DNA from 3 places in the Sodalis ligni genome. Region 3 is predicted to be linked to each of the others. Evidence: riboswitches for the same ligand, from Rfam matches in the RefSeq annotation. Region 3 holds a riboswitch; each other region holds the start of a gene.

Region 1 (10,146 bases), 1.7 Mb from region 3:
GTTTCCGAACGAATGGCCAATAACTGCCCCGAATTATTGCAGGGCACCGTCAGCGATTTCATTGAACAGGGGCATTTCACCCGCCATTTGAAAAAAATGCGGAACCTCTACACCCTGCGCCGGAGTTATCTGGAAGGGGCGCTACAGGAGATTTGCGGGCAGCATCTGAAAATAGAGCCTCAGGCCGGCGGCATACAGCTGCTGGCCCGGCTGAAGGCCGGCACCGACGATGGGGCGCTGGCGGATGATGCCTTGGCATCCGGCGTGGCGGTGCAGGCATTGTCGCGCTGGTGTCTGGCGGCCAAAATCGAACCGGGACTGCTGATGGGATTCACCAACGTCGCCAGCCCCGAACAGGCCCGGGACATATGCCGGACATTAATGTTATCCCTTAACCGGCCATTGGCTTAACCCTAAAATTTCAGTTAATTTCCAAATCGGTTGCCCCGATGTTTACTTAAGGGAGTTCATATTTAATCGGGTTCGATAAGCGGTCCGGCACCCATCATCCTCCCAGATCAATGCGTGTTTCGACTTTGCTGTGAAGTCCTTGCCCGTCCTAGAGCGGGCTTTTTTTTGTCCATGGAAAAATGGTGTTGGTTAAACAACGCTTTCCATTGGCCGGCTCTCCCGTCGGCGCTGAAAAAAAACGTTGTTTTCGTGTTTACGCCCCCGGTATTTAGGTTCATACTTGCGTCGGTTTCATGTAGCAATGAGCTAGACTTTACGCCTCGGACCTAGGTTCGGGGCATCCTCCGATTTCCTTGTTCTACTCCCCCCTGATATATTTTTTTTCCTCCTGTGCGCCGATATCACGCCAAGATTGCCGTTCCATCCGGTTTCCCATGGCTACCGCCGACACCCTGGCTTTTATACCCGTCATATTTTCAGGGTATCGCGCTCGCCGCTAAACCCTGCCTGCAATCTGCCGATAACCTACTACAGGACGGCTTGGGGCTTCAGGGCTGATTCAGGCGCGGCATGCGATATTGTTAAAGGATGGCTATGTCTACTCAAGATTGCTTGCAACAATTGTTCGATGAAACGCCGGAATCTTCACTTTATTACAAGCAGCTTCAGGCCTTTTCCACCCGACCCGCCGCCGATTGCCACATCGTGATATGCGGTTTGGCCAACGTCGGCAAGAGCGACCTGTTCAAAGTCCTGTCGCTATCCCGCACGTTATCAGCCACAGACGGGTCCCCTGCTGCGATCGTCCCCCGGTATGTTGATACGCCGGGTTTCGACCTGTCCGGTCAACAGAGCGCGCAGGCCTGGGAAAAAGCCATTGGCGCCGATATCATCGTCTTGATACATGATATGCGACAAGGCGCGCTGGCGGCCGGCGAAATGGCTTTTCTCCAATCGCTCAAGGCTCGGTTTCCCGACCTTTGCCAACGAATGATTGTGGTCCTCGCCCAGGCAGATAAGGTGCCTTGCCAAATGCTGGAGCGCCTGAGTGCGATTCACCGCAATCTGGCAATGCTGTTTTTATCCTGCAGCGGCGGGATTCCCGATGAAAGCTATCCCGCTCCGGCAAAGAGCGGGGTCCCGGTGCTGCTATTGGAGCCCAGCCGTATCCAGGCGCTGCGGCAACAGCTTTTGTTACTGATCGGCAGTTATGAGGGTGGCCTGCCCGGGATGCGAACCGCAAGCAGCAAAGCGTTGCTTGATACGCTGGATGCCTGGGTTACCGGGGCCATCAAAATCCGCAAAAAAAGAATCGCCATAAAAGAAGCCGAGCTGAGTCAGACTTTTTCTTTATGGCAACGGGATTTACAGCGTCTGGGGGATACATTGCGTTTTCGCATCAATGAGCTTCGTCAACGTTAACCCTTACGGGATAAGGATTGGGTATGTGGTGTTTTATCCTGCCGATGCTGGCTTGGGCTTACAGCCTGTTTGCCCGTTCGGGGCGTGCCCGGACGGTTTCCCCGGGTTTGGCGCCGCCGCTCCCGCCATACGAGGTGGTTTTATGGCCCATGGAGGAAGAAAGCCCGTCAAAGGCCCGGTTCATCAGAGAAAATGAAATTATCGCCGATACCAAAATCGCGCTGCTTAAATTATATGGCGAACATCCGTTGCTGATCGTCCGGGACGAGTCGGCACAGGTCACACTGACCTTTGACACGTTATGCCGATTTGCCGAGCAAGGGCAAACCAAAAAATTACCGGCGCTGATCAAAGATTTGTCGGTATTGATACCCGGTACCGCTATGAGTTCCGCCAGGGAAAAACAAAAAGCCGAGCTGGCAAGACTGAAAGAAGAAGTCGCCGCATTTATCCAACTGCGTACTACGCTGGCACAAGTCCAGCTGCGTACCACGCTGGCGCAAGTCCAGCTGCGTACCACGCTGGCGCAAGTCCAGCTACCCACCACGCTGGCGCAGGGGTCTCTTCACGGAAAAAATGACCGGCTGTCGGATTGAGCGGTCCCTCCACGGCCGACAGCGACTTAATGATCCGGCCCCCCCTGTGGCGCAACGCCAAAATCAAAAGGAGAAAAAACCGGCCTGCGCTATAGGTATTCCCGCCAGATCCCCCATAATAAATAACTCATGTCCTGCCGAGCCATTTTATTTCGCAACGCAAAGGAGACAATTATGCACATTGATTTATCAGGTAAAACCGCCCTGGTCACCGCCTCAACCAGCGGTATCGGCTTCGCCATCGCCAACGGCCTGGCACGGGCCGGCGCCGCCGTGGTCATCAACGGCCGCAGCCAGGATACCGTGGACAAAGCGCTGGCCGCCATCGCTGCTGATGTTCCCGGCGCCGTCCTGAGCGGGATCGCGGCCGATCTATCCGATGCCGCGGGTGTGGCGCGTTTAACGGACGCGGTACCAAAAGCGGATATTCTGGTGAATAATGCCGGCATCTACGGCCCGAAACCTTTTTTCAGAATAGACGACGACGAATGGGAACACTATTTCCAAACCAACGTGATGTCCGGCGTACGCTTGTCGCGCTTCTATCTGCCGGGCATGCTGGATCGCAATTGGGGCCGCATCGTCTTTATCTCATCGGAATCGGCGCTGAATATTCCCGCTGAAATGATCCATTACGGCGTGACGAAAACGGCGCAGCTCGCGGTTGCGGGCGGGTTGGCCAAGCTTGCCGCCGGCAGCGGCGTAACGGTGAATTCCGTATTGCCCGGACCGACACTGTCCGACGGGGTCCGGGCCATGCTGAAGGGAAGCGCGGAGGAAGCAGGCATCAGCATCGAAGAGGCCGGAGCCGATTTCGTACGCACCCAGCGCTCCACTTCTATCCTGCAACGGCTGGCAACCCCGGAAGAAGTGGCCAATCTGGTGATCTACACCTGCTCAACGCAAGCTTCCGCCACCACCGGCGCCGCATTGCGGGTAGACGGCGGCGTGGTGAACAGCATCGTTTGATTGAAAATGTCGCTTCACGCCGGGACCGGGGACGTGGGATGCGTTACCAATATTGATATTGCATCGCCGTGCTTCTGTGGCGCTTTATGACATAAAGAGGGAAGATTTCCGTTTCCCGGCCGTAGCTTAAAACACAATTCCCCACCGCGTCGAAGCGCTGGCACTCTTCAATCTTGGAAATCTGGCTGATGGATGTGGTTGAAACCGAATTGGAGCCCAGTTCCTTTCCCGCGTCATCGTAACGGTAGGTCGTGGAGCCTTTCGAAGACGCGGTGGTGGCTAACAGGCCTTTTTTGTCGTAGTTATAAACGTACTGATCGTTCGCCAGCGCATCCGAACCGCGCGAGACGCTTTTCACCAGCCGGCGCCGCTTGTCATAGCTATACACCGTGGTAGTAAAGCCTTTTTGATCGTTAATGGTAAAAGCATCCGTAGACGCGGCGATCAAACCGGTTTTATCGGTGGAAAAATTGATTTTTCCCAGCTTGTGGGTCGCCAATGTCTGGGTCCCCTCTTTATCCAGGATGACGGTAATTTCATAGTCGGATTCCCAGCCGCCCGGCGCTTTGACGGTATGGTTGATCATCCGCAGGATCACGCTGCCTTCGGATTTACGATAATCAAAAAGCGCATCGGACAAGACACCGCACCGATCAAAGCGAATGTTGCCGGAGGCCTGTTCATTCACATCCTTCCCTACCATGCCGGAGACCATCATCTTGATATTCCCCCTCGCATTGCCGTCCAACATGATGAGATTGTTATTGTCGTTCACCCTGCGATGTTTGTCAGCGCAGCTAACCGCGGCAACGGCGGAGGTGGACAACAGGCTTCCCAATAAAAACACCGCCGCCCATTTCTGGAAAAGTGTGATCATGGCGTTTTGCAGCATATCCATTTGCGAGAGGAACACTCATTCTATAGCAATTGCCCCTCTCCATCCATTGTCCAAACTGCGGTGACGATGTCTGAGCGTAATATCGCCGCCAAACGCCATAAGATAAGGCCGATTTTTTCCGGCATCGATTTTCCGGCTTTTTGCCGTCCACTCCCCCCTACGCCGGACATTGTGTTATCTTAGCCGCCGGAACAACCCGCCTGAGAATCTGAACGATGGAACACAAGAAAACCTTCCCGCAGCAAAAAAACCACCTGCATCCGCGGAACCGCCATCGTTCACGCTATGATTTTGATGCGCTGATCGGCCGTTGCCCGGCGCTGGCGCCGTTCGTTAAACCCAATGCCTGGGGAGACATTTCGGTGGATTTTGCCGATCCCGCGGCGGTGAAAATGCTGAATAAAGCCTTATTACTACATTATTACGGCATCGAGCACTGGGATATTCCCGCGAATTACCTCTGTCCGCCAATTCCCGGCCGAGCGGACTATATACATTATCTCGCCGATTTGCTGGCGGACGGTAATGGTCAAGAAATACCCCGCGGCAAAAATATCGCCATCCTGGATGTGGGCGTGGGAGCCAGCTGTATTTATCCCATTATCGGCCAGCATGAGTACGGCTGGCGTTTCACCGGCTCGGAAAATGACAAAATCTCGCTAAACTCGGCCAAAATGCTGGTGGAGATGAATCCCACGCTGAGAAACAGCGTGCGGTTGCGCCACCAAAAGCAAAGCGACGCTATTTTTGACAATATCATCGGCATCGCAGAACGCTTTGACGCTACTATATGCAACCCGCCTTTCCATGGTTCGGCGGAGGAGGCGCGCGCCAGCACCCGGCTGAAGCTGCATAAACTCGGCAAAGGCGAAGTGGCGGACACGCCGGTGCAAAATTTCGGCGGTAAAAATAACGAACTCTGGTGTGAAGGGGGTGAATTGGCCTTCGTCGGCAAGATGGTCGAAGAAAGCGTCGGCAAAGGCAAAAACTGCCTGTGGTTCACCTCGCTGATTTCCAAGCACACCACCCTGCCGCCGCTGTATGAGGCCCTGAAGCTGGCCGAGGCGTTCGATGTGCGCACCATTGATATGGCCCAAGGCCAGAAAATCAGCCGCTTTATCGCCTGGACCTTCCAGAATGCCGAACAACAGGCGCAATGGGCCGCCGAGCGCTGGCAGAAACCGGAATAACCCGGCGGCTCCCGGCGGCTCCCGGCGGCTCCCGACGGCGAGTAGCCTATAAACAGCCGCCGAGGACAAGCCGTTAACGTTAGCGGCTGACGACAGCAAGAATCAACGTTACCCTCGGCGATCGACGGCTTGTCATGACGACAAGGGTCTACGTGATTACCTTCGGCGGGCGCCGGCGTGCCATGGCGACAAGGGTCAGCAAGATAACCCTCGGCGCTAATCGGCCTTGCAAATCGGCACGTCCGGATGGAATCATCACGATTTGGCCGCCAGCGCCGCCTCTATCATCTCTTTGGCCTGACCGATGGTTAGCGGCAGCCCCTTTTCATCGAGCCGGCCGTCGCGCATCAACAGCTCCGCCAGATGAGCCACCCGGGGCAATCTCAGTTCGAAACGCCGCAGAATGTCTTTTTGATTGAAAAACTCAGAGAGATTCCCCCCCAGGACCACTTCCCCTTTATCCATCAAATAGACCTTGTCCGCCAGCAGCGGAACGATATCCATATCATGGAGGGTAAAAATCAGGGTGATGCCCAGGGTCTTATTGATATCGTTCAGCATATGCACCAAATGACTGGCCGACCGGGGGTCGAGGGCATTAAAGGGTTCATCCAGCACCAGGACCTTCGGTTTCATCGCAATAACGCTGGCCAGGGCAATGCGCTTCTTCTCGCCGCCGCTGAGATTAAAAGGATTGCGGTGAATATAGGACTCCATGCCGACGATATTCAGCGCCCAGCGTACGGTGTTATCCAATTCCTCGCCGGCAATTTTCATGTTAACCAGACCGTAGGCGACTTCCCGATAAACCGTGGCGTTAAACAGCTGGTCGTCCGAGTCCTGGAAAACCATGCCCACCCGGCGCCGCAGTTCAATGAAGTTCTCCCTCACCACCGGCAGGCTATCCACCACCACCCGTCCGCCCTGAGGTAGCAACAGTCCGTTAAAGAGCTGAAACAGCGTCGACTTCCCCGCGCCATTGGGGCCCAAAACAGCGACGCGCTCGCCCTGGCCAACGGTCAGATCCAGATGATTCAGTGCATTGTGTTTACCGTCATAAGAGAAGCTGACGTCGGAAAGCTTGATAATGTCCATGGTTTTCTCGGTTAGCGGCTTAACACATTCAGCGTGACGACCAATATCAGCAATAAGCCGGCGGCCAGGCCAATCAATTTATCCCGCCTTGGCACCTTGGTGGTAAAAAAGCACAGGTCGTGACTGTCTTCATCATAACCGCGAGCCAGCATGGCCTGATAAATCCGCGTGCTTCGGTCCAGGGATCGGATGAGGATACCGCCGGCGACCTTACCCGTATCCCTGACTCTGCGCAGCCAGGAAACAGTCTCTCCCAAGCGGCTGATTTGCGCCTGCCGCATGGTAAAGGCGGTATCCTGCATAATAAAAACATAACGATACATCATATCCGCAATATCAATAACGGTATGCGGCACTTTGCAAAGGCGCAGCGTTTCCAGGATATCTATCATCGGCGTGCTGAATGACAGCGCGGCAACCAGGGTCACCGCCGCCATGATGCGTAAGAAAAGGACAATACCGAAGACCAATCCCTCCTGATAGGCATCAAGGGAAAAGTAGTGAAGCGGAATAGTGAACAGCAGCCGGCTGCCATGGGTGAACAGCACGCTTAAAAATACCAGCCAGGCAATACCCATCGGCATGATCAAGCGTTTTAACAATGCCCTGCGGTCAAAGGGCATAACGCAAAACAGACTGATGGCGGCCAGCCATAATGCCAGCGCCAGATACCATTGGCTCAAGACGGAAGCCACCGCCACCGCCGACAGCAAAACAACGGTTTTTACCCGGCTGTCCAGCCGGCGCAGGGGACTGGAGGATTCATCGGCGAAACGCGCCAGGCTCATGATGCTTCTTCTTTGCTCCCGACGGCGTTGCCCTTGCCGCCAAACAGCTTCAGCCAATGATATCCCACAATCAGGCCGGCGAAAAAGTTGGCCACGGAAAAGGCCCCCACCTCGGCATCCCCCGGCAATTCCACAAAGGGATGATGAGGTTTGTGCGCCACGCCGGTGGCCAAATCATTGACGTGGTTATCCGTACCGCTGCCGTCCATGTTGTGGGTGCTCATATAAGTTCCCGAAGCAAAGATAAACAGCAGGATAACGCACATGACCGTCAGCATGGTTTTGGTGAAACCATCAAAAAATTGGGTTTTTTTCGCCTCTTCGGTCGGAGTCTCAATCTGCAATGACATGTTATGCTCCCGTTCTCGTCAAGATTCCCGGCAACAGGTCAGGTCGCCGGCTGACCATGGCCTGCAGCACCGCGGCGGTAAAAACCGCCTCGGCCACCGCCAGCGGCAGCTGCGTCGGACCGTAGCCCATGAAAAAAATCATCCACTGCTTCACCAGCGGAACGTTGCCGTGCAGGCTTAACGCCAGCTCAAACGCGCTGGTGAGATAGGTCACCAAATCCCCCACCAGGCCGGCCATGCCCGCGGCGAGCCATAACGGAAAACGAAACGCCCTGAAGAATTTCCACACGGCGTAACCGGAAAAAGCCCCGGCAATGCCCATGGAGACCGTATTGGCGCCGATGGTGGTAATGCCGCCATGGCCCAGGAAGACCGCCTGGAAAAACAGCACAATCATCGACACCACCGCGGTGGCGAACGGACCGATAATAATCGCCGCCAATGGCGTGCCGCACGGATGAGAGCTGGAGCCGGTGACCGGCACCGGCAAATGCATCGCCGAGATAACAAACACCGCGACGCCGATCATGGCGAGGAAAGGTTTATAAGCGAGATTAGTTTTGATTTTTCTTTTTATTTCATAGATGCCCGGCACAACAAAAACCGCCGTCACGGCATAATAAACGGCGCATGCCGTCAGCGGTAAAATTCCATCTTCGATATGCATGCCTGATCCTCACGAGTGTCAACTATACCCATCATCTCTCTCGTTGCAGCTGTGCTGGATAGACTCTTTCACTCGAATAACCTGCCTGAGTAAGCCTCATCGGGATTTTTCGCTTGCCGCCGCTTGAAAGCCATTGGGTATATAACACAAATTAAAAAACCAACATGCGGCAGTGAAGGAAGGAAAATAAGTTCAGACACGGGGAATGTTAACCACTCTCGCCGCGAAGTTATAACCGAACCCTTCCCATCACCCCGGGGATTGGTACTTCCTGTATGAGATGGGCCGGTCTCCTGGCTTGCCGTCATTCTTCTTTACCGCCTTCCCATGTCATAAAACACAGTGGCTGAAGGTAAATTCGTCAGGCTTACAGTAGCGGGGGCTGCGCCGGAATATTGATTATCCAAAAAGGGATCTGACCGGCTTTCCGTTTCACCCGCCTCGCGATCGCGAAGCTAAGGCACCCAAATCTCGGAAATTTATCCTGAGTTTTTTTTCAATTAACGTCAAGGGATAAATAAACCTTATGTCGGGATTTTGTTGCGGTAGATCATGATAAGGAGAAATTTTGTATGTGAAAAATTTGCAGGTGGATATCATATTTTTGTTACGGAGGTGGGGGTAGTGCTTAAATTAACAGGGAATAGTTGAGTCCTGCCTTGGCACTCATTAGGAATAAAGGTGGTTCAAGTTCCTGTACATGTTTGATAAAAGGCTATTAAGCGGGAATGGTTATTGCGGATGGATATGATTTACATCAATTACTAATTCATGAAACGAAAAAATAAAAATGATCTGAATCAATTATCGTTACAAAAGCGGATCGCTATATAACATTGAATGAACTTCTTAAGATTTATCGTGGATAACTACAGGCCTTGAGCGTCTAGATCCACAGGGGAGTCCAACAGGATTCTTTACAAGGGCCAATAAGGCCCTTGAATTTAACATTAAGAGATGTTCATTAAGTAAAACCTGTCTACCGCTCCCGCGCCGGGATATAGTGATAAATCGTGTTGGGAGATACCTTCAATATCAGCGCCACCAGTTGTAAAGTTGCACCTTGGCAAACATCCGGCGCGCCCGGTCAATCGCTTGTTCGGTCATAATCCGGCGTTTGCCGCCGATTCTCCCCTCTGCGCGAACCGCCTACCCCGCAAAGTACGTTCCACGATAAACGCAGGCTCCATTCCATCCAGCACGCTCCTCACATGGAAAAAGAAACCTCCATTGAGATACTGGTATCGCACACATTTTTTGCTGGTGATCTAATAATGTCTCTTGATTTTTTTCAATAAATGTTAATTAAGTTAATTTAACATGAAATCTAATTCCTCTTAGATATATGCTGATGACTTAATAAAGGAATTGCATCGCGAATTATGTATATCCTTAGGCGATCATAAATAGCCGGACTTAAAGGCCCGGCCTGGCTTGGCTTATTTAAATAAAACTATAGAAATTGGTGAAAAAGCTTTGTAATTTTACTCTGATAAGTAAATTGATATTTAATCTAATATAGAATATAGACGACTATTAATACGAATCTATGGCATTAAAAACACTTTATTCGCATACTCCGGTCAGCACGGAAGAAGTCTATACTCAAGATTGTAATTCACAAAAATATGATCGGAATACTTTAGAAACGGGATATATGTTTAATTAAACGTGAACACAAAAAATCTACCAGTTACTCATCTGTTATCTTCGGGAAATAAAGGAATCGCTTGTTGCATCATAAATATACTCCAAGTCCG
Region 2 (10,146 bases), 2.9 Mb from region 3:
GAAAAGTAAGAAAAGTTATGATCTGAGCTGATAATGTTCATTCCACAGAAAATGAATAATAACGAAAAAGTGTTATCTGATTTAAAACGACAAACCCAGCATTGACGGTATCTGTAGTCCGATGGGCGCTTAAAATTGATTATGGTTTTACTATTTATTAGCTGCGGCGTTCTCCCGGCGCGGCGGGAAACGGCGTTTAGCCTTATGTGCTATCGAACCCCCGTTTTGATAATTGTGTACCGGAGCACATTATCAAATGGGTAAAAAATGATTGAATCTAAGGTAGCTTTGAAGAAGAAAGGGGGGAATATGAATTCCGGCAGTTTCATGGATTCAGATTTGATAAATAAAATCGCGCAGGATTTCGCTAATGCCACCAATCTGGCGGTTGTGGTGGTGAATATTCACGGCGAGGAAGTCTCGGATTTATATCACTTCACCCCTTTTTGTCAATTAATGCGCCAGGATCCGGAGATGAGCCGGCGCTGCCGTATGAGCGACAGGTGCGGCGGACTGGAAGCGTCAAAATCCAATCAGCCCTGCATTTACCGCTGCCACTCCGGCCTGACCGACTTCTCCATTCCGCTGCTTATCAGCGGACATTTGGTTGGGTTTGTCTTATGCGGACAGGTCCGGGTGCATGACACCGTAACCCTGCCTTCGGTGCAGGACTGTACCAGCAGGGCTTGGCAAAAAGATTATCAATTAACTGAAAGCTATGAAAAAATTCCGGTGGTGGATTTCGATCGCCTCATCTCCTCCGCTGATTTGCTGAAAATGATTGTGGATAACTACCTGAAACAGCAGTTGGAAGTGGTGGTATTCAAGGAGCACGGCGACGGGCCGATAGAACGCCGGACGGCGGTTCCCAGCCAGCACGAGAGCAAGATGAAAAAAGCGTTGCGCTGCATCGACAATCATTACTTCGAGGATCTGCGGCTGGAAGACGTGGCGGCGATGGTCTACCTCAGTCCCTATTATTTCAGCAAACTGTTCAAGAAATACCAGGGGATCGGCTTCAACGCTTATGTTAATCAATTGCGTATGCAAAGCGCCCGGCAGATGCTTGAACAAAGCGATTGGCCCATCGCCACTATTGCCCGTAATCTCGGATTTTCTCAGGCAAGCTACTTTTGCAAGTTATTTCGCCAAACCTACCGTATTACTCCTCAGGCCTATCGTGAACAGCGCTTTTCGCCGCCGGAAAATAAAGATATCGTTGCTTTATTTAATTAATTTTATCTCTTTAAATTGACGTAACAAAAAAATGTTATCGCCGTCCGATAAATTCCAAATAAATCCGCCGCCGCGAACATTTTTTTTGATCCGAAAGGGGGTATATTCCCCTTTGAATACTTTACATTAGTCATCAACGGTCGATTGCCCGGCTTCACAAGGGCCGCCGGCCGCTGTGGAAAAGTACATTTTGCATTCAGGTGAAACGTGCCGCAAGGCCGTTAGGGAAGGAGGTGAAAATCCTCCGCAGCCCCCGCTGCTGTGATGCCGACGACTCCGTGATAACCACTGATCTCAGCCGATTGGGAAGGTTCGGAGAAGGATGACGCCAAGCCAGAAAACCTGCCTGATTGCCCATAGCCTTGATAGGCTCGGTAACAACTCCTTCGGCGGGAAGCGGGTTGTCCCAACAATGCCGTCGGGACAGTGAGTCTCCCGCAGCCTTTGTTTGCGACAATCCCCAGCGGCGCCTCTGGGGAGTAACGGGATGAAGATGAAAGCGATACTCATCGGCGGCGCGCAAAGCGGGACAGGCAAGACCTTGCTCACCCTGGGACTGCTGCGCGCCCTGGCGCGGCGAGGTTTGCGGGTGCAGCCCTTCAAATGCGGACCGGATTATATCGACACCGGCTGGCATCAGGCGGTAAGCGGTATTCCCTCGCACAATCTCGATGCCTATATGCTTGAATCGTCAACGCTGAACGGTCTGTTCAACCGTCATATGGCCGATGCCGATATCGGTATCATTGAAGGTGTGATGGGTCTTTACGACGGGCTGGGCAGCGATGGGGATCTCTGCAGCAGCGCATCCCTGGCCAAGCAGCTGCGTGTGCCGGTGATACTGGTTATCGACGGCAAAGCGGTTTCCACCTCGGCGGCCGCAGTCGTCTTGGGGTTCAAGCAGTTCGACCCGGCGGTAAATATCGCCGGCGTCATTATCAATCGCGTTTCCTCGGAAAATCATTTCAACCTCATCAAAACCGCCATCCTCCGCTACTGCAATGTGCCGGTATTGGGTTACCTGCCGCCATTGCCTGACTGGAATTTACCCTCCCGCCATCTGGGGCTGATTCCGGCGCGGGAGTCCGAACGCGGGCAAACCCAATGGGAGCAGTTGGCTGACGGCGTTGAGCAACATATCGATCTGGATAGATTGCTGGCATTGGCCGAGTGCCGCCCCGATGGAGGCCGGCTGCCCGCGCTGCCGGGCCATGAGCGTTATTCCAGGCTGACCCTGGCCCTGGCGGACGACGAGGCGTTTAATTTTTATTATCCCGACAACCTGCGGATGCTGCAGGATATCGGCGTACGAATTATCCGTTTCAGTCCGCTGCACGATCGGGTGTTACCTCCCTGCCAAATGATCTACCTCGGCGGCGGTTTCCCGGAAATGTTCCCGACCCAGCTGGCGGATAATCGGCCCATGCGCCAGGCGCTGCTGCGCGCCGGACAGAACGGCGCCGCCATCTATGCCGAATGCGGCGGCCTGATGTATCTGGGGGCGGCGCTGATAGTACAGGACGGCACCAGCTATCCCATGGTGGGACTGCTGCAGGGCTTTAGCCGCATGACCCAGGGGCTTAAACGCTTCGGTTATTGTGAAGGCCGGTCGTTAAGCGACAATCTGCTGGCGGGCCGGGGTGAAACCCTGCGCGGGCACGAGTTCCACCACTCCGAATACATCACCGATGAAACGCCGCTGTTTCGCATGAGCAAAACCGCCGCCAACGGGGACGTCCACCAGTGGGCGGGCGGGTACGGCGGCGGCAACATTTTCGCCAGCTATCTGCATGTGCACTTCTACCAGCGGCCCGCCATGGTGAAACGCTGGCTTGATCTGGGATGCGCGCAATTATGACGACTGCTGCGATATTGCCTGTTCAACAGGCGGTCATATCCATGAGCGATGCCGGTATGCTTTTGGCGCGGGGAGACGCGGCATGTTGACGCTCAGCGCCTATATTGTCGGTTACTTTCTCGATCTGTGGCTGGGGGACCCTCCCCATTGGCCCCATCCGGTACGCTGGATGGGCAACGCCATCAGCGGAATGCAGCGGCTGATCCGCCGCTGTTGCCCCGGCGAATCCATGCTCTATGCGGGCGGCGGCATACTGTGGCTGACGGTGGTGGGGGGAACCTGGCTGATAGCGGACCTGGTGTTGCGGTTACTGTCGTTCAATCCCTGGCTGCAGTGGCTGGCGGAGGTCTGGTTAACCTATACCCTGCTGGCCACCCGCTGTCTGCGCGATGCCGCCATGGCGGTGTATCACGCCCTGCGGGCGGATACCCTGGAAGAGAGCCGCCGGCAGCTCTCCTATATCGTCGGGCGCGATACGCAGCATTTATCCCGGCCGCAAATCATGCGGGCGGTGGTGGAAACCGTGGCGGAAAACAGCGTCGACGGCGTTATCGCGCCGCTGTTTTGGCTGTTTATCGGCGGCGTGCCGCTGGCCATGGCCTATAAGGCGGTAAATACCCTGGATTCCATGGTGGGTTACCGCACGCCGAAATACCGGGCCATCGGTTATGTCTCGGCAAAACTGGACGACCTGGCCAACTGGCTGCCGGCGCGGCTGGGCTGGATAGCGCTGGCGCTGTCGGCGGGGGCGCTGCGCCTGGACGGGCGCCGGGCCTGGAAAAGCCCCAACTGCGCCTGGTCGGAAGCCACGGTGGCGGGGGCGCTGGGGGTGCGTTTGGGCGGACCCAACCGCTATTTCAATGAATGGGTGGAAAAACCCTGGATCGGCGAGGAAACCCGTGAAATCGATCTGGAAGATATTACCGCCGCCATTCGCCTGATGTACCTGGCTTCCGCCATAACGCTGGTCTTGCTGTGCCTGCTGCGTATTGTCGCGGTACATTATCTGCAACTGAATCTGTAACAACGCCCGGAGCGATGAAAAGAATGCCTTATATCAAGCAACCGCAGCAAATCGAACAGACCAGTTTCGATATTATCCGGGACATTATTGCCCGCGAGCGGCCTGGATTTCATTTCTCCGACCCATGGCAAGAGAAGATCATCCTGCGCGCCATTCATACCAGCGCGGATTTCGACTGGCTGGATATCCTGCATTTTTCCGCCGATGCACCCGCTGGCATCGCCAGCGCCCTGGCGGCCGGATGTACGCTGTATACCGATACCACCATGGCGCTGTCTGGCATCAATAAGCATGAACTGACCCGCCTGGGCTGCCGAATCCACTGTTTTATCGGCGACGAGCTGGTGGCGGCACAGGCGCGCCGGCAGGGCATTACCCGTTCCATGGCGGCGGTGGACCGGGCCGTCAGCGAACCGGGCAAAAGCCTGTTTGTGTTCGGCAACGCGCCGACGGCGCTGTTTCGTTTGCTGGAGCACCAGGCCGCGGGCACCGGCGCCCGGCCGGAAGCGGTGATCGGCGTGCCGGTGGGCTTTGTCGGCGCCGCCGAGTCCAAACAGGCGCTGGCGGAAAGCGGCCTCACCTGTATCGCCGCCCTGGGACGCAAAGGCGGCAGCAATATCGCCGCCGCCATCGTCAACGCCATTTTGTATCAGCTGCGGGAGGCCTGATGGACGAGGTGATTTGGCATAACGGCAAGGCCTATCGCAAGGGCTATACCACCGGTTCCTGCGCCACCGCCGCGGCGAAGGTGGCCGCGCTGATGCTGCTGCGCCAGCAAATCATCGACAACGTCTCCATCGTCACTCCGTCCGGCGCCACGCTGCACCTGAACGTGGAGCGGCCGCTGATAAGCCCGGCACAGGCCACCGCGGCCATTCGCAAGGACGGCGGCGATGACGTGGACGCCACCGACGGCATGCTGATTTTCGCCCGGGTCAGCCTGCGCGGCGACCCGGCTATCGTCATTGACGGCGGCGCCGGCGTCGGCCGGGTCACCCGCAACGGTATCGGGCTGGACATCGGCCAGGCCGCCATCAATAAAACCCCGCGGCAAACCATCGAGGCGGCGGTGCGCGAGGTGATAGGTCCCGGGCGCGGCGCCGACGTGGAAATTTTCGCCCCCGAAGGGGAAGAGCGGGCGCGAAAAACCTACAACGGCCGGCTGGGCATCCTGGGGGGGATTTCCATTATCGGCACCACCGGCATCGTCACGCCGATGTCCGAGGAGAGCTGGAAAAGTTCGCTGTCGCTGGAGCTGGGCATGAAGCGGGCCGAAGGGCGCGAACGGGTGATCCTGGTACCGGGCAATCACGGCGAGCGTTTTGTGCGCGAGCAATTGGGACTGGATCCAGGTGACGTTGTCACCATGAGCAATTTTGTCGGTTATATGCTCAAAGAGACCGAGCGGCTGGGCTTCCGGCAGGTATTGATGGTGGGGCATTTCGGTAAACTTATAAAAGTGGCGGCGGGAATTTTCCATACGCCCAGCCATATCGCCGACGGGCGGATGGAAACCCTGGTAGCCCGGCTGGCCCTGTGCGACGCCCCCCCTGAACTGATGCACCGGGGGGCGGGCCTGCCTTACCACCGAGGAGGCGATGGCGCTGATAAACGATGCCGGCTGGCAGCGGGTCTATCCAGCCATTGCCCGGCGGGTGGCGGAGCGTATGACCGAGCTGCTGCGTTTCTCCCCCCGGCCGCCGCGCTGCGATGCGCTGCTGTTCTCTTTCGATCAGCAGGTGCTGGGCAGCAGCCGGCCGGTGGCGGAATTAACGGAGGCGTTTCGATGAACGATGGCCGCCTGAGCGTGGTGGGACTGGGGCCTGGGGATGTGGGTTATCTTACGCCCCGGGCCAGAGAGCTGATTGAACGCTGCGACGTGCTTATCGGCAGCCCGCGCCAGTTGGCCTGCTTCCCGGAAATACGCCAGGAGAAGCGGTTGCTGGACGCCTCCCTCCCGGCCCTGGCCGCCTGGCTGGCCGCACACCGGGAGCAACGGGTGGTGGTGCTGGCGTCCGGCGACCCGATGTTATACGGCATCGGCGATTACCTGAGCCGCCATGCGGACGGGCCGCTGCTGGTGGTGCCCGGCATCAGCGCGGTGCAATACCTGTTCTCGCGCCTGGGGCTGTCCATGAACGATATTTATCTCACCAGCAGCCACGGCCGCGAACCGGACTTCGATTTTATACTGCGGCACGGCAAAGTGGCCATGATGACCGACCGGCATATCGGACCCTATGAAATCGCCCGCCAGATCCTGTCGCGCGGCCTGCGCCGTACCCTGGCGGTGGGAGAAAATCTCTCCTATGCCGACGAGCGTATCCATATTCTGTCTCCCGATCGCGTGGCGCGGGAATATGACATGAATGTGGTGGCGATCCTCGATGAACACTACCTTACCGCCGGCCATGGCGCGTTGCGGAGCGGAGCGGACAAATGGACGGGTTTCCCTGATGAAAGATGAAGACTTTATTCGCGGCGCCGTGCCGATGACCAAACGCGAAGTGCGGCAGATAGCGCTGGAGCGGCTGGATCTGGCGCAAGCGCAGGTGATGGTGGACGTGGGGGCCGGCACCGGCAGCGTGGCCGTTGAAGCCGCCTGCCGCTACCCGGCGCTGAAGGTCGCGGCCATAGAGCGCAACGCCGAGGCCCTGGACCTGATCCGCCGCAATTGCGACAAATTCCGCCTTGGCCGGGTGCAGGTAGTCGAGGGCGTGGCGCCGCTGCCGTTGCCGCTTCCTTTTGCCGGTCAGACCGACGCCGTTTTTGTCGGCGGCAGCGGCGGCAATCTTCAACAGATTATCCTCTGGGCCGGCGATCTGCTGGCGCCGGGGGGACGGCTGGTGATTAACCTCATCCTGCTGGAAAACCTCAATGAGGCGCTGAAAAGTTTAACCCTACGGGGTTTTAGCCGGCCCGATTGTATCCAAATCCAGGTATCGTCTCTGGTCCGTCTGGGTAATGGTCACTATTTCAAGCCGAACAATCCCGCTTTTATTCTTTCCTGTCAGAAGGAGAAGGTATGACAGAGTCATTTGATCGACGGTTGGTGTGGTTTGTCGGCGCCGGACCGGGGGACCGGGAGCTTATCACCCTTAAAGGGTACCGGCTGCTGTGCCGGGCGGATGTGGTTATCTATGCCGGTTCCCTGATCAACCCCGCTCTGCTGGAATACTGCAAGCCGGAGGCGGAGTGTTATGACAGCGCCGGCATGACCCTGGAAGACATTATCCGGCGGATGCATAAAGGGATAGCCGAAGGGCGGCTGGTGGCGCGGCTGCAAACCGGCGATTTGTCGCTGTACGGCTCTATCCGCGAGCAGATTGAAGAACTGGCCAAACTGGGAATCGGTTTTAGCACCGTGCCCGGCGTCAGCGCGTTTCTCGGCGCGGCGGCGCAAATGGGGGTGGAATATACCGTGCCCGAAGTGTCCCAAAGCCTGATTATTACGCGCATGGAAGGGCGCACGCCGACGCCGCCGCTGGAATCTCTGGAGTCTTTTGCCGCCCATCGCACCTCCATGGCGATTTTTCTGTCGGTGCAGGCCATCGAACGGGTAGCGCGGCGGCTGATGGACGGGGGCTATCCCGCCGACACGCCGGCGGCGGTGATTTTCAAGGCCACCTGGCCGGAAGAGAAAACCGTGCGCGGGACTTTAAGCGATATCGCCGGCCTGGCCCGGGCGGCGGATATCGGCAAAACCGCGTTGATATTGGTCGGTGCCTTTATGGGCGACGAATACCATTATTCCAAACTTTATCATGCCGGATTCTCTCATGAATATCGTCAAGCCTGAGTCGGTCGCCCTGTTTTGCCTGACGCCGGGGGGAATACGGCTGGCCAAAAGATTGTCCGCCCGGCTGCCCATGACCTGTTTTACCAGCCAAAACCTGCTGGAGCCCGGTTTCGAACCGTTTCGCGGCACCCTGTCGCAAACCGTCGCCGAGATCTTCCACCAGTATTCGGCATTGATCTTCATTTGCGCCACCGGGCTGACGGTGCGGGTCATCGCGCCGGTTATCAAAGATAAATTCAGCGATCCGGCGGTGGTGGTGCTTGACGACCAGGGACACCATGCCATCAGCCTGCTGTCCGGCCATATGGGGGGCGCCAACGCGCTGACCCGCTATATCGCCGGTCTTATCGGCGCCGCGCCCGTCATTACCACCGCCACCGATGTTAATCAGCTGGCGGCGGTGGATATGCTGGCGCAGCAGCTGAACGCCACCATGACGGATTTTCGCGAGAACAGCAAAAAGCTCAATCAGCTGCTGGTGAGCGGCGGCAAGGTCGGCCTGTTTTGGGATCGGACCTCCCTGGCCGCCGTCAAGATGCACTGGCCCGAGGAGTATTGCGATACTCGCGGCCTGATTCTGGTGACCGATCTGGACGACTTGCCGGAGCTGGACGCATTGCTGTACGTCAGCCTGCGGGATACGGTGCCGGCGCTGCCGGTGCCGATATATAAACTGATCCCCCGCTGCGTGGTGGCCGGTATCGGCTGCCGACGGGATACCCCGCCGTCTACGGTGTCGCGCCTGCTTAATCAGCAGTTGGCCAGCCAGCATATCGATCCCCTGGCGCTGTCCGCCATCGGCAGCGTGTCCATTAAACAGGATGAGCCGGCGCTGCGCCATCTCGCCAACCAATGCTGCGTACCCTTTGAAATCTACTCCATCGAGGTGCTCAAACCGGTGGCGGCGCGTTTCCCGGTATCCGAATTCGTTCGCCGCGTTACCGGTATCGGCAGCGTGTCCCAGCCTGTGGCCTGGTTGATGAGCAACGGTCGCCTGGTGGGCGACACGCTGCGCACCCAAGGCGTCACCATCACTTTAGGAGTAGCCTGCTGATGCTTTATGTTATCGGTATCGGTCCGGGCAACCAGGGCGCCATGACCCTGGAGGCCCTTGACGCCATTCAGGATGCCGACATCATTGTCGGCTATAAAACCTACACCCACCTGGTAAAACACCTCACCGGCGATAAGCAGGTGATAAAAACCGGCATGTGCAAAGAGATCGAACGGTGCCAGGCGGCGCTGGATTTGGCCGCCGCGGGCAACAAAGTGGCGTTGATCAGCAGCGGCGACGCCGGTATTTACGGTATGGCCGGGCTGATTCTCGAATTGACCACCCAGCAGCGGCTGGACGTGCAGATAAAACTGATACCCGGCGTCACCTCCAGCACCGCCGCCGCCTCGCTGCTGGGGGCGCCGCTGATGCACGATTATTGCCATATCAGCCTCAGCGACCTGATGACGCCCTGGCCGGTGATTGAAAAACGCATCCTGTGCGCCGCGCAGGCGGATTTCGTCATCTGTTTTTATAACCCCCGCAGCAACGGCCGAAAGGATCATCTGGCCAATGCCTTTGCGGCGCTGCGCCGCTACAAGCCCGCCGAGACGCCGGTGGGCGTGGTGCGCGCCGCCGGGCGGAAAAAACAGGAAAAATGGATCACCACCCTCGGCGACATGGACTTTGAGCCGGTGGACATGACCTGCCTGGTGATTGTCGGCAACCGCTCCACCTATTGCCGGGACGGCCTGATGATTACCCCCCGCGGCTATCAATTCGAGCCGGCGGACTAAACGGGGTCGAGGGAAGGAGAGTGAGTATCAATATCCATATTCTCGGCGGCACCTCGGACGCGCTGGCCCTATGCCGGATATTAACGCGCCGGGGCGTGCCCTACAGCCTGTCGGTGGCCACCGCCACCGGCGAGGCGCTGGCGGAGGACGTGGGGGGTGGGCGGCAGGTGGGACGGCTTGATATCGACGGTATGGCGGAGTGGCTGCGCTGCGCCCACCGGGTTATCGATGCCTCCCATCCCTATGCGGAACAGGCATCCCGCACCCTGGCCGAGGCCTGCCGGCAGCGGGGGGTGCCGCTGACCCGCTATGAAAGGCCCAGCGACATCGACGCCATTGTCCATCCCAGCCTGTTCCCGGTGGACAGCATCGAACAGGCCTGCGGACGGGCCGGGCAATTCGGGCCGCGGGTGCTGCTGACCACCGGCAGCAAGCAAT
Region 3 (10,146 bases):
TATTTTGTCGGTTGGGCGTCGCTTTCGCTCCGCCTACCGCACCTTTAGCAAAGGATGCATATGCAGCTTCACCACTGGCTTAGTGATGGGGCTCCACTGCTTGTACGTACACGGTTTCAGGTTCTGTTTCACTCCCTCGCCGGGGTTCTTTTCGCCTTTCCCTCACGGTACTGGTTCACTATCGGTCAGTCAGGAGTATTTAGCCTTGGAGGATGGTCCCCATCTTCAGACAGGATATCACGTGTCCCGCCCTACTCATCGAACCCACAACCTCTGCACCTTCGGATACGGGCTATCACCCTCTGTCGCCGGACTTTCCAGACCGTTCTCCTGATGCAAAAGCTGATGGTGGTTCTGGGCTGTTCCCCGTTCGCTCGCCGCTACTGGGGGAATCTCGGTTGATTTCTTTTCCTCGGGGTACTGAGATGTTTCAGTTCCCCCGGTTCGCCTCATTGCGCTATGGATTCACGCAATGATAGTGCAACGAATTGCACTGGGTTTCCCCATTCGGACATCGCCGGCTAATAACGCTTCATATCAGCTTACCGACGCTTTTCGCAGATTAGCACGTCCTTCATCGCCTCTGACTGCCTAGGCATCCACCGTGTACGCTTAGTCACTTAACCTCACAACCCTAAAGTGTTTGTTCTGTCCGACCGGCTGCACGACTACATGGCCGCGTTGCTCCGGTACTCGAAATCCTCATGGACATACAGTCCACTCCGGTTTCTCCGTGCCGGGCGCCTTGCCCTGCAGTCGTTCGCTCAGTCTTGCTTCGGCGCGGCCTGTTACGGACATCGCCAGCGTTGGACAGAGGCTGTTATCGACATAACAGCATTCTAGGTTTGCTTGCTTTGAGAGACTCGCATACTGATTTTGCTCAGCATGTTTTTTTCAAATTTTCAGCTTGTTCCGGATTGTTAAAGAGCAGTATTTCGCAGCATACTTAACACGCGTTCACCCGCAGGCGTCGCCATATCAGTGTGCTCTGAAATAATTAAAGAAAAACCAGACAATCTCTCATTTCGCGGCGCGAAATGGTGGAGCTAAGCGGATCGAACCGCTGACCCCTGCGTGCAAAGCAGGTGCTCTCCCAGCTGAGCTATAGCCCCAAGTCGTTTCTCACCTTTTAGTAACGAATTGCTTCTTTTCAACGCCGAAAGCCGCGCATCAATAATGAATACGAAGCCTTTTCTTTGAGAGAGAATTCAACTCGATAGCCCATTCGTTTCCAGGCAAGGCGCGGGGTCACGAAGTTTATAATAATAAACGAGTGGCGCCGCAACGCAGCATGGGAAGGAATGGTAGGCCTGAGTGGACTCGAACCACCGACCTCACCCTTATCAGGGGTGCGCTCTAACCACCTGAGCTACAAGCCTATAGAAGGTTTTTCTTGCTCAATACTGTTATCAGACAATCTGTGTGGACACGTCACTTGACGCATATCTTTCGGTAAGGAGGTGATCCAACCGCAGGTTCCCCTACGGTTACCTTGTTACGACTTCACCCCAGTCATGAATCACAAAGTGGTAAGCGCCCTCCCGAAGGTTAAGCTACCTACTTCTTTTGCAACCCACTCCCATGGTGTGACGGGCGGTGTGTACAAGGCCCGGGAACGTATTCACCGTGGCATTCTGATCCACGATTACTAGCGATTCCGACTTCATGGAGTCGAGTTGCAGACTCCAATCCGGACTACGACGCACTTTGTGAGGTCCGCTGGCTCTCGCGAGTTCGCTTCTCTTTGTATGCGCCATTGTAGCACGTGTGTAGCCCTACTCGTAAGGGCCATGATGACTTGACGTCATCCCCACCTTCCTCCGGTTTGTCACCGGCAGTCTCCTTTGAGTTCCCACCATTACGTGCTGGCAACAAAGGATAAGGGTTGCGCTCGTTGCGGGACTTAACCCAACATTTCACAACACGAGCTGACGACAGCCATGCAGCACCTGTCTCACAGTTCCCGAAGGCACATTCGCATCTCTGCAAATTCCTGTGGATGTCAAGAGTAGGTAAGGTTCTTCGCGTTGCATCGAATTAAACCACATGCTCCACCGCTTGTGCGGGCCCCCGTCAATTCATTTGAGTTTTAACCTTGCGGCCGTACTCCCCAGGCGGTCGATTTAACGCGTTAGCTCCGAAAGCCACGGCTCAAGGCCACAACCTTCAAATCGACATCGTTTACTGCGTGGACTACTGGGGTTTCTAATCCTGTTTGCTCCCCACGCTTTCGCACCTCAGCGTCAGTAATGGACCAGTGAGCCGCCTTCGCCACTGGTGTTCTTCCGAATATCTACGAATTTCACCTCTACACTCGGAATTCCACTCACCTCTTCCATACTCAAGATAGCAGTATCAAAGGCAGTTCCAGAGTTGAGCTCTGGGATTTCACCTCTGACTTAACTATCCGCCTACGTGCGCTTTACGCCCAGTAATTCCGAACAACGCTAGCCCCCTTCGTATTACCGCGGCTGCTGGCACGGAGTTAGCCGGTGCTTCTTCTGCGGGTAACGTCAATGATTGAATCTATTCAACCCAACCCCTTCCTCCCCGCTGAAAGTGCTTTACAACCCGAAGGCCTTCTTCACACACGCGGCATGGCTGCATCAGGCTTGCGCCCATTGTGCAATATTCCCCACTGCTGCCTCCCGTAGGAGTCTGGACCGTGTCTCAGTTCCAGTGTGGCTGGTCATCCTCTCAGACCAGCTAGGGATCGTCGCCTAGGTGAGCCGTTACCCCACCTACTAGCTAATCCCATCTGGGTTCATCCGATGGTGTGAGGCCCTAAGGTCCCCCACTTTGGTCTTGCGACGTTATGCGGTATTAGCTACCGTTTCCAGTAGTTATCCCCTCCATCGGGCAGATCCCCAGACATTACTCACCCGTCCGCCGCTCGCCGGCAAAGTAGCAAGCTACTTCCCGCTGCCGCTCGACTTGCATGTGTTAGGCCTGCCGCCAGCGTTCAATCTGAGCCATGATCAAACTCTTCAATTAAAAGCTTGATGCTCAAAGAATCTACTGTTTCATTCATTACTGAATTAACTGGTAAACACTCTAAGACTTGTATTGTTGTGTTTCGATACGGTCTTGTGAGTGCCCACACAGATTGTCTGATAAATTGTTAAAGAGCATGGCCGGGGAGGTCTAAATCTCACCTGGCGCGGGTTGCGTATATTACGTTTTCCCGCTGAAGAGTCAAGCTTTTATTTGTTTTAACAAAGCGCTTTTCCCTTCCCGACCCGGTCCGTCGCAACGGTTAATCCCGGTCAGTGGAGGCGCATTATAGGGACTTCCCGAGGCGTGGCAAGCGCTTATTGCAGATTTTTCGCTGACAGGCTAATTCTTACTCAAGACGGCGTCGTCATAGACAATTTCTCCAGTGAAAAGAAGCCATAACGCTGCAATACCGGCAACAATTCCATCGATTGCGGCGTCATGGTTAAACAATAGGCTTTATTTTCACTCGTAGAGCCGGTACCGGTTATTTCATGTGCGATAAGCCAGGCCGCGCGTTTCGCAATCGCGGAACCTGAATCCACCAGCCGGGTGCCATCAGGCAACACCGCTTTGAGCTCCTCCGCCAACAGGGGGAAATGGGTACAGCCCAGCACCACCGTATCGGGCGGCTCGACTAGCCGCAGCCAGGGCCGCAGAATTTTTTGCAAAACGGGGAGCGCAATGGTTTCACCATGCAGTTTGGCTTCCGCCAATTCAACCAGTTCGGCTGAACCCAAGGTGATGATATGGCAGTCGGCGGCAAACTTGGCGATCAAATCATGGGTATAGGTACGGTGTACCGTGGCGCGGGTAGCCAATAAGCCGACGATGCCATTGCGAGTAAGTTTGGCGGCAGGCTTGATCGCAGGCACCACGCCGACGATCGGGCAGGCAAAACGCTCCCGTAAAGCGGGTAAGGAGATAGTGCTGGCGGTATTACAGGCCACAATCACCATATCCAGCGCGTGCAATTGCTGAACAGCTGCGACGATATTGACCACTCGCTCGACAATAAAGTCTTCCGGCTTTTCGCCATAGGGGAACTCTTCATTATCGAAAACATAGATATAATGCGGATCCGGCAGTAACTCCCGCACTTCATCATAAATGGATAAACCACCCACCCCCGAATCAAAAATCAGGATGGTGGGTCGTTTTGTCTTGCTACCGTCAGAAGGAATAGGTTCCCGTGAGATAAAATTCTCGTCCTGCGGTCTGGTAGCCATAAGCTGTCTCATACTCTTTATCAAACAGATTGGCTATTCTACCACGAACCGTCAGGTGTGGCGTTAACGGATAAGAAGCGGCTATGTCCCATAAACTGACGCCCCCCATCTTCACCACCTGTTCAGTGTTATAATCCGTGTCATAACGCTGGCCGAGGTAATGGTAGTTAAGAGACCAGTCAATGGACGCCACTTGCCAATCCAACTGGTATTTTATCTGCTGCTTGGCCCGGCGGGCCAGGATCTGGTCCGTGGTGGCGTCTCGGGGATCCAGATATTCCAGGGTTAATTGATGCCGGAGCGGGCCGGTATCTACCGAGGCGGTCCATTCCACCCCTTTGATACGGGCTTTGCCGATATTGTAGTAGGTGTCATTCGCCGTATCGTAATCAATCAGGTTGTCGATATCGTTGCGATAAGCCGAGATACGCCAGTCCACCGGACCTGTCAGTCCTTCAACGCCGCCTTCCCATTGTTTGCTCTCTTCGGGATCCAGGTTGGCGTTACCGCCATAAGCGCCGTAGAGCTGGCCCAGGTTCGGCGCCTTGTACGCGGTGCCGTAAGAGCCGATCAGGCGGTAGCCTTCGATAAACTCCCAGGCGGCGCTGCTTTGCCAGGTACCGTGCCAGCCAAATTGTGAATTGTCATCTCCCCGCACCGCGCCTTCTAATGTCACCGGTCCGAAAAGCTGCTGCGTCGTGGCATAGATGCCTGTGTTGTGCTGCTCGTAGCCATCGGTGAGGTAGTCGGTACCGGGCTCGGTTGTCTGTTTCTGCCAATCCACCCCGGCGCTGACCAGACCGTGAGTGACCTGGAGGGTATTGCCCCATTGCAGGTTGTATTGATCGGAATCGTCCAGTGTAGCGGAAGCCGAATAGGGTCCGTATTTGGGATCGTAGTTATAGTCCTTGGTATGGCTATAACTGTATGAGAGCTGGGAGGCGTATATACCTTCCTGAAAACGCAGGCCGGTATCATAGGTGCGGCTATATAACTGGCGGGTATCGAGCAGCGCATCTTCATGCGCCGGGTCGGTATAGGCATAGGTGCCGTCATAAGCGGTACGATTGTCGTAGCCATACACCCGCGCAAAACCGCTGAACTGTTGATTGAACGTATGATCCAACGACGCGAACAGGGTCTTGCTCATGAATCCGTCCCGGTCGGGCTGCGCCGGATCGCCATAAGGGTCGGGCAAATTGGCCTGCACATCGAATCCGCGGGTATAGGTGTAATTTCCCGCCACCGTGGCCACGGTATTATCCCCCAGCCGCTGCTGAGTGGACCCATCGTAACTTTGGTAACCCTTTGAACCCATGCCGGCGCTCAGGGTGGTTCCGGGTTTTTCGCGGGTGGTGATGATATTGACCACCCCGCCGATGGCGTCCGAGCCGTAGACGGCGGAGCGCGGACCGCGGATAAATTCGATGCGCTGAACCAGAGAGATGGGAATTTGGCTAAGATCGGATGAGCCGGAAATCCCAGCCTGATTCAAACGCACGCCATCGATGAGCACCAGGGCGTGACTGGAATTGGTGCCGCGAATGAACAGAGAGCTTTGCTGTCCCAGTCCGCCGTATTGCGCGATATCCACGCCCGGTAAACGGCTTAAGGCTTCAGCTACCGATTTGATTTGGCCACGGTCGATATCCTCGCGTGTCACGACGCTGGTGGGCGCCAGCACTGATGAAACCGGCTGTGGAAAACGATTTGCCGAAACAATAAGTGTGTCATTACTGCCGTTTGGAGCGTTGTTATCCTGCGCCCACCCGGAGAATGTCGTAACGGACAATGCCGCCAGAACGGTATTTTTGATAGTCAACATTGACGTAGCATCCAATAGATAAAATAGGATGCCGCAGGTTCCGTGTTTGATAGCACGCGATAAACAGGGATATTGCGACGAAATACCGGCAGGTTTTCGGGCTTGGGATGTGTTTAACACCAGGCGACGACTTCCCGTCGAAAAGACAGTGTCTGCTTCCGCTATCGCCCTGACGTCCCCTCACCGCTGCGCGTCAGCTCCAGCTTAGAACTGGATTCCCTTTTAACTCACAAGAGACCGGGCAAATATCCTACAATCAAAGGGATAATTATGTCTATAGAACTCATTAGGTAAGAAATTATAAATTGAACAGCATTGGACATCACCCGTTTATCCCCTACAATCCCCACAAACCGATAAAGTTGGCCTATATCGACGAGAAATCATCATGACTACCGAGACGTTGCCTATCGACGCTTACGAAACGCAATTGGCTGAAAAAGCCGCCCGACTAAAAGCGATGATGGCAGCTTACCGGGCGCCGGAGCCGGAAATATTCCGTTCACCGGTAAATCATTACCGGATGCGAGCCGAATTCAGGATTTGGCATGAAGAGCAGGACCTCTACCACATCATGTTTGATCCGCTCACCAAAGAGCGTATCCGCATCGATTTCTTTGCCGCCGGCAGCGAGTTAATCAATCGGTTGATGACGGCAATGATCCAGGCCTTGCGCCTTTCGCCGGTTTTACGCCGTAAGCTTTTTCAGCTGGATTATCTCACCACCATGAGCGGTGAAGCGGTCATCACGCTGATATACCACCGTCCGTTGGATGACGAATGGCGCGAGGCCGCCGCAGCGCTGCGGGATGGATTGCGGGCGCAGGGTTTTGCGGTAAATCTCATCGGCCGGGCCGCCAAAACCAAAATTTGCCTGGACCGGGATTATGCGGATGAAAGATTGCCGGTATCGGGAAGGGAACTCATCTACCGGCAGATTGAAAACAGCTTTACCCAGCCGAATGCCGCCGTCAATATCCATATGCTGGAGTGGGCGCTGGCGGCAACCCAAAACGCCCAGGGAGACTTGCTGGAGCTGTACTGCGGCAACGGGAATTTTTCGCTGGCGCTGGCGCGTAACTTTGAGCGGGTACTGGCGACGGAGATAGCCAAGCCTTCGGTGGAAGCGGCACAGTATAATATTGCCGCCAACCATATCGGCAATGTGCAGATCATCCGCATGTCGGCGGAGGAGTTTACCCAGGCCATGCAGGGTGTGCGGGAATTTACCCGGCTGAAAGATATCGACCTGGCCAGTTACCGCTGCGAGACTATTTTTGTCGATCCGCCGCGCAGCGGGTTGGATGACGCCACGGTGGAGCTGGTCCGGTGTTATCCGCGCATCCTGTATATCTCGTGCAATCCCGAGTCATTGTGCCGCAATTTGGAATCCCTTTCTCAAACTCACGACATCATACGCATGGCGCTGTTTGATCAATTCCCTTACACCCGCCATATGGAATGCGGCGTCTTATTGACGGCAAAAATGCCTGAATAAACGGCGCCCGTGTCAAGGCGCCCTATGCTGCCGATTTCCGTATCGGCGAAAAATCATTTCCCGTCATTATCGCCTTTGCTGTCCCCCATGACCGCGAATGCCTCCGTGCAGGAGGCGAATTTCCTCATCCTGATGGCCAATCCTGGGTCCCGTCCCTCCAAGGCTTGAATAAATTTTTACCGCCTTGATCGATATGTGACATGCATCATATCAAAAATCCAATGTAAATTTAAAATATACTTTCACATTAAATAAAATGACGTTTTGTTTTTCAATGGGGTGAAGGGATGTCTCGGACAAACTATCGATGGGTGATATGCGCATTGCTGTTTTTTGGTACCACCATAAATTATCTCGACCGGCAAGTGTTAAGCCTGTTAGAACCGGCATTAGCCAAAGAATTCAGTTGGAGTAACAGCGACTACGCAAATATAGCGGCAGTGTTTCAATTCACTTACGCTATCGGGATGCTGTTTGCCGGGCGGTTTGTCGATTTTACCGGAAGCAAGACAGGGTACGCCTGGGTATTAGGCATTTGGTCCCTTGGCGCGGTATTGCATGCCTTTGTAGCGCAGATAGGGGGAGGAATTTCCGCTATGCTGTCCTCATTGAGTATAACTGTGCCCATAACGATAGCCGGATTTATGTTCGCCCGACTGGTTCTAGGATTGGGAGAATCGGGAAACTTCCCTTGCGCCATTAAAGCCGTCGCCGAATGGTTCCCCAAGAAAGAGCGCTCTTTCGCCACCGGCATATTTAATTCGGGGGCCAATGTAGGCGCCATCCTCGCTCCTTTGGTCGTTCCATGGTTAGCCGCCCAATGGGGATGGGAATCAACGTTTGCCATTGTAGGTGTTATTGGCTTTGTTTGTTTATTCTTTTGGAAAAGATTGTTTGATTTGCCGTTGAAATTATTTACCAAAGGTAAATTGAATCAGGCTGAATACAATTATATCTCCGAAGATGTGGATTCAAAACAAAACCGGGAACAGGAACACGAAAAGATCTCCTGGTTCAGCTTGTTGGCCTATCGCCAAACCTGGGCATTCGCCATCGGTAAATTCTTAACCGACGGGGTATGGTGGTTCTTTATGTTCTGGCTGCCGGCCTATCTGACCGCCCAATACAAGATGAGCGGTACACAGATGATGCTGCCCATCGCGACAATTTATTGTATGACAATGGTGGGCAGTATCGGCGGCGGCTGGCTTCCCGCCATGTTCATGAAAAAAGGCCTTAATCCTTATGTTGCCCGTATGCGGGCTATGCTCTTTATCGCCGTATTTCCGCTCTCCGCCCTATTAGCCCAGCCATTGGGTCATGCGGGATTCTGGATGCCGGTTATCTTGATTGGTATTGCCGCTTCCGCTCATCAGGCATGGTCCGCAAATCTATTTACCACTGTATCCGATATGTTTCCTAACAAAGCCGTTGCCTCAGTGATTGGTATCGGCGGCATGGCGGGTGGATTCGGCGGTGTGGCCGTTACCAAGGTCGCCGGCGCGCTGTTCGACCATTACCAGGCGCTGGGAGAAATTAACGTGGGTTACGGCATTATGTTTATGTTTTGCGGATTAGCTTACCTGTTTGCCTGGGCATTGATGAAAACGCTGGTGCCTCGATTTAAAGTCATTGAATTTGGTTAATGTTATTTAAATGTAACTGACGCTACGCAGTCGTACTCTCTAATATCAACGAATACAGCTTGATTGCACAACATATATTTGTGCTTTCAAGCTGTGAAGCAGCATCTCCCTCATCCTGCGGTCGGGTTATAATTTATATATTCATTTTAAAAATACATCCGGCCGAATTTCCTCGCGGCCATCTTCGTTACCAATATCTAACAACCAATTATCCGTTTTAACTTAATACATACCTCCATCAACCTTATTTTTCCGGCAGTGAAAACATATATTTCGCCTGCGCAGCCGATGCGGTAGATAAATATTTTGTTTCCATCATTGCATTGACACAATTGAAACAGATAGGTATGCATTGAGGTATCGCTTATTATCTCTTGCGGAGCAATTACATTAATGGCAACGTCAACATCCAAAGACCAGCAGCATGCCGCTTTGGCGGCGCGCTACGGCTCTGAATTGCCGCCCGAATGCGGCCCATGGAACGAAACCATCGCCGCTTTGCTGTCTCATCGCTCGGTACGGAAATATCTACCCAAACCATTACCGGATAATACGGTGACAACGCTCGCCGCTGCCGCCCAATCGGCCGCAACGTCATCTAATTTGCAAACCTGGTCGCTGATTGCCGTAACGGATCCTGCGCTTAAAGCACGTTTGTCCGCGGTTGCCGCTGGACAGAAACACATTATTGAATGCCCGCTATTTCTGGTGTGGGTGGCTGATTTATCAAGGCTGCGCCGCGTCGGCGAACAAAAACAACAGCAGTTGGCGGCATTAAATTACCTGGAAATGCTACTGGTAGCCACCATTGACGCGGCGCTGGCAGCGCAGAATGCGGTGGTGGCGGCCGAATCCCTGGGATTGTCCACCGTCTATATCGGCGCGCTACGTAACGATACCCAGCGGGTGGCGGCTGAACTGGATTTGCCGGATAGCGCGGTTGGCGTGTTCGGA

The links. Region 3 has a riboswitch for cobalamin ahead of btuB (TonB-dependent vitamin B12 receptor BtuB). Riboswitches for the same ligand answer to the same signal wherever they lie in the genome.
Region 1: it holds a riboswitch for cobalamin, as region 3 does, so the genes downstream of both, GTU79_RS06425 (energy-coupling factor ABC transporter permease) here and btuB (TonB-dependent vitamin B12 receptor BtuB) in region 3, are expected to answer to the same signal.
Region 2: it holds a riboswitch for cobalamin, as region 3 does, so the genes downstream of both, GTU79_RS14895 (cobyrinic acid a,c-diamide synthase CobB) here and btuB (TonB-dependent vitamin B12 receptor BtuB) in region 3, are expected to answer to the same signal.

Annotation. Positions count from the first base shown of each region.
Region 1 covers NZ_CP075169.1:1,371,195-1,381,340, reverse strand. The annotation lists gene pdxR (MocR-like pyridoxine biosynthesis transcription factor PdxR) at 1-411, shown strand, start outside; gene GTU79_RS06465 (P-loop NTPase family protein) at 1,006-1,833, shown strand; gene GTU79_RS06460 (hypothetical protein) at 1,857-2,429, shown strand; gene GTU79_RS06455 (SDR family NAD(P)-dependent oxidoreductase) at 2,604-3,398, shown strand; gene GTU79_RS06450 (hypothetical protein) at 3,442-4,296, opposite strand; gene rlmF (23S rRNA (adenine(1618)-N(6))-methyltransferase RlmF) at 4,512-5,486, shown strand; gene GTU79_RS06440 (energy-coupling factor ABC transporter ATP-binding protein) at 5,742-6,581, opposite strand; gene cbiQ (cobalt ECF transporter T component CbiQ) at 6,593-7,369, opposite strand; gene GTU79_RS06430 (hypothetical protein) at 7,366-7,719, opposite strand; gene GTU79_RS06425 (energy-coupling factor ABC transporter permease) at 7,721-8,386, opposite strand; cobalamin riboswitch at 8,653-8,869, opposite strand; gene GTU79_RS06420 (hypothetical protein) at 10,084-10,146, opposite strand, start outside.
Region 2 covers NZ_CP075169.1:3,196,961-3,207,106, reverse strand. The annotation lists gene pocR (transcriptional regulator PocR) at 310-1,236, shown strand; cobalamin riboswitch at 1,418-1,600, shown strand; gene GTU79_RS14895 (cobyrinic acid a,c-diamide synthase CobB) at 1,730-3,094, shown strand; gene cbiB (adenosylcobinamide-phosphate synthase CbiB) at 3,180-4,118, shown strand; gene GTU79_RS14885 (cobalt-precorrin-8 methylmutase) at 4,142-4,786, shown strand; partial or broken gene cbiD (cobalt-precorrin-5B (C(1))-methyltransferase CbiD) at 4,786-5,908, shown strand; partial or broken gene GTU79_RS14875 (cobalt-precorrin-7 (C(5))-methyltransferase) at 5,905-6,510, shown strand; gene GTU79_RS14870 (decarboxylating cobalt-precorrin-6B (C(15))-methyltransferase) at 6,575-7,147, shown strand; gene GTU79_RS14865 (cobalt-precorrin-4 methyltransferase) at 7,144-7,917, shown strand; gene cbiG (cobalt-precorrin 5A hydrolase) at 7,898-8,971, shown strand; gene GTU79_RS14855 (precorrin-3B C(17)-methyltransferase) at 8,971-9,708, shown strand; gene cobK (precorrin-6A reductase) at 9,729-10,146, shown strand, end outside.
Region 3 covers NZ_CP075169.1:6,109,162-6,119,307, forward strand. The annotation lists rRNA gene GTU79_RS28360 (23S ribosomal RNA) at 1-626, opposite strand, end outside; tRNA gene GTU79_RS28365 (tRNA-Ala) at 1,039-1,112, opposite strand; tRNA gene GTU79_RS28370 (tRNA-Ile) at 1,303-1,379, opposite strand; rRNA gene GTU79_RS28375 (16S ribosomal RNA) at 1,454-2,994, opposite strand; gene murI (glutamate racemase) at 3,348-4,223, opposite strand; gene btuB (TonB-dependent vitamin B12 receptor BtuB) at 4,168-6,048, opposite strand; cobalamin riboswitch at 6,119-6,305, opposite strand; gene trmA (tRNA (uridine(54)-C5)-methyltransferase TrmA) at 6,437-7,546, shown strand; gene GTU79_RS28395 (hypothetical protein) at 7,571-7,714, shown strand; gene GTU79_RS28400 (MFS transporter) at 7,870-9,192, shown strand; gene GTU79_RS28405 (NADPH-dependent oxidoreductase) at 9,586-10,146, shown strand, end outside.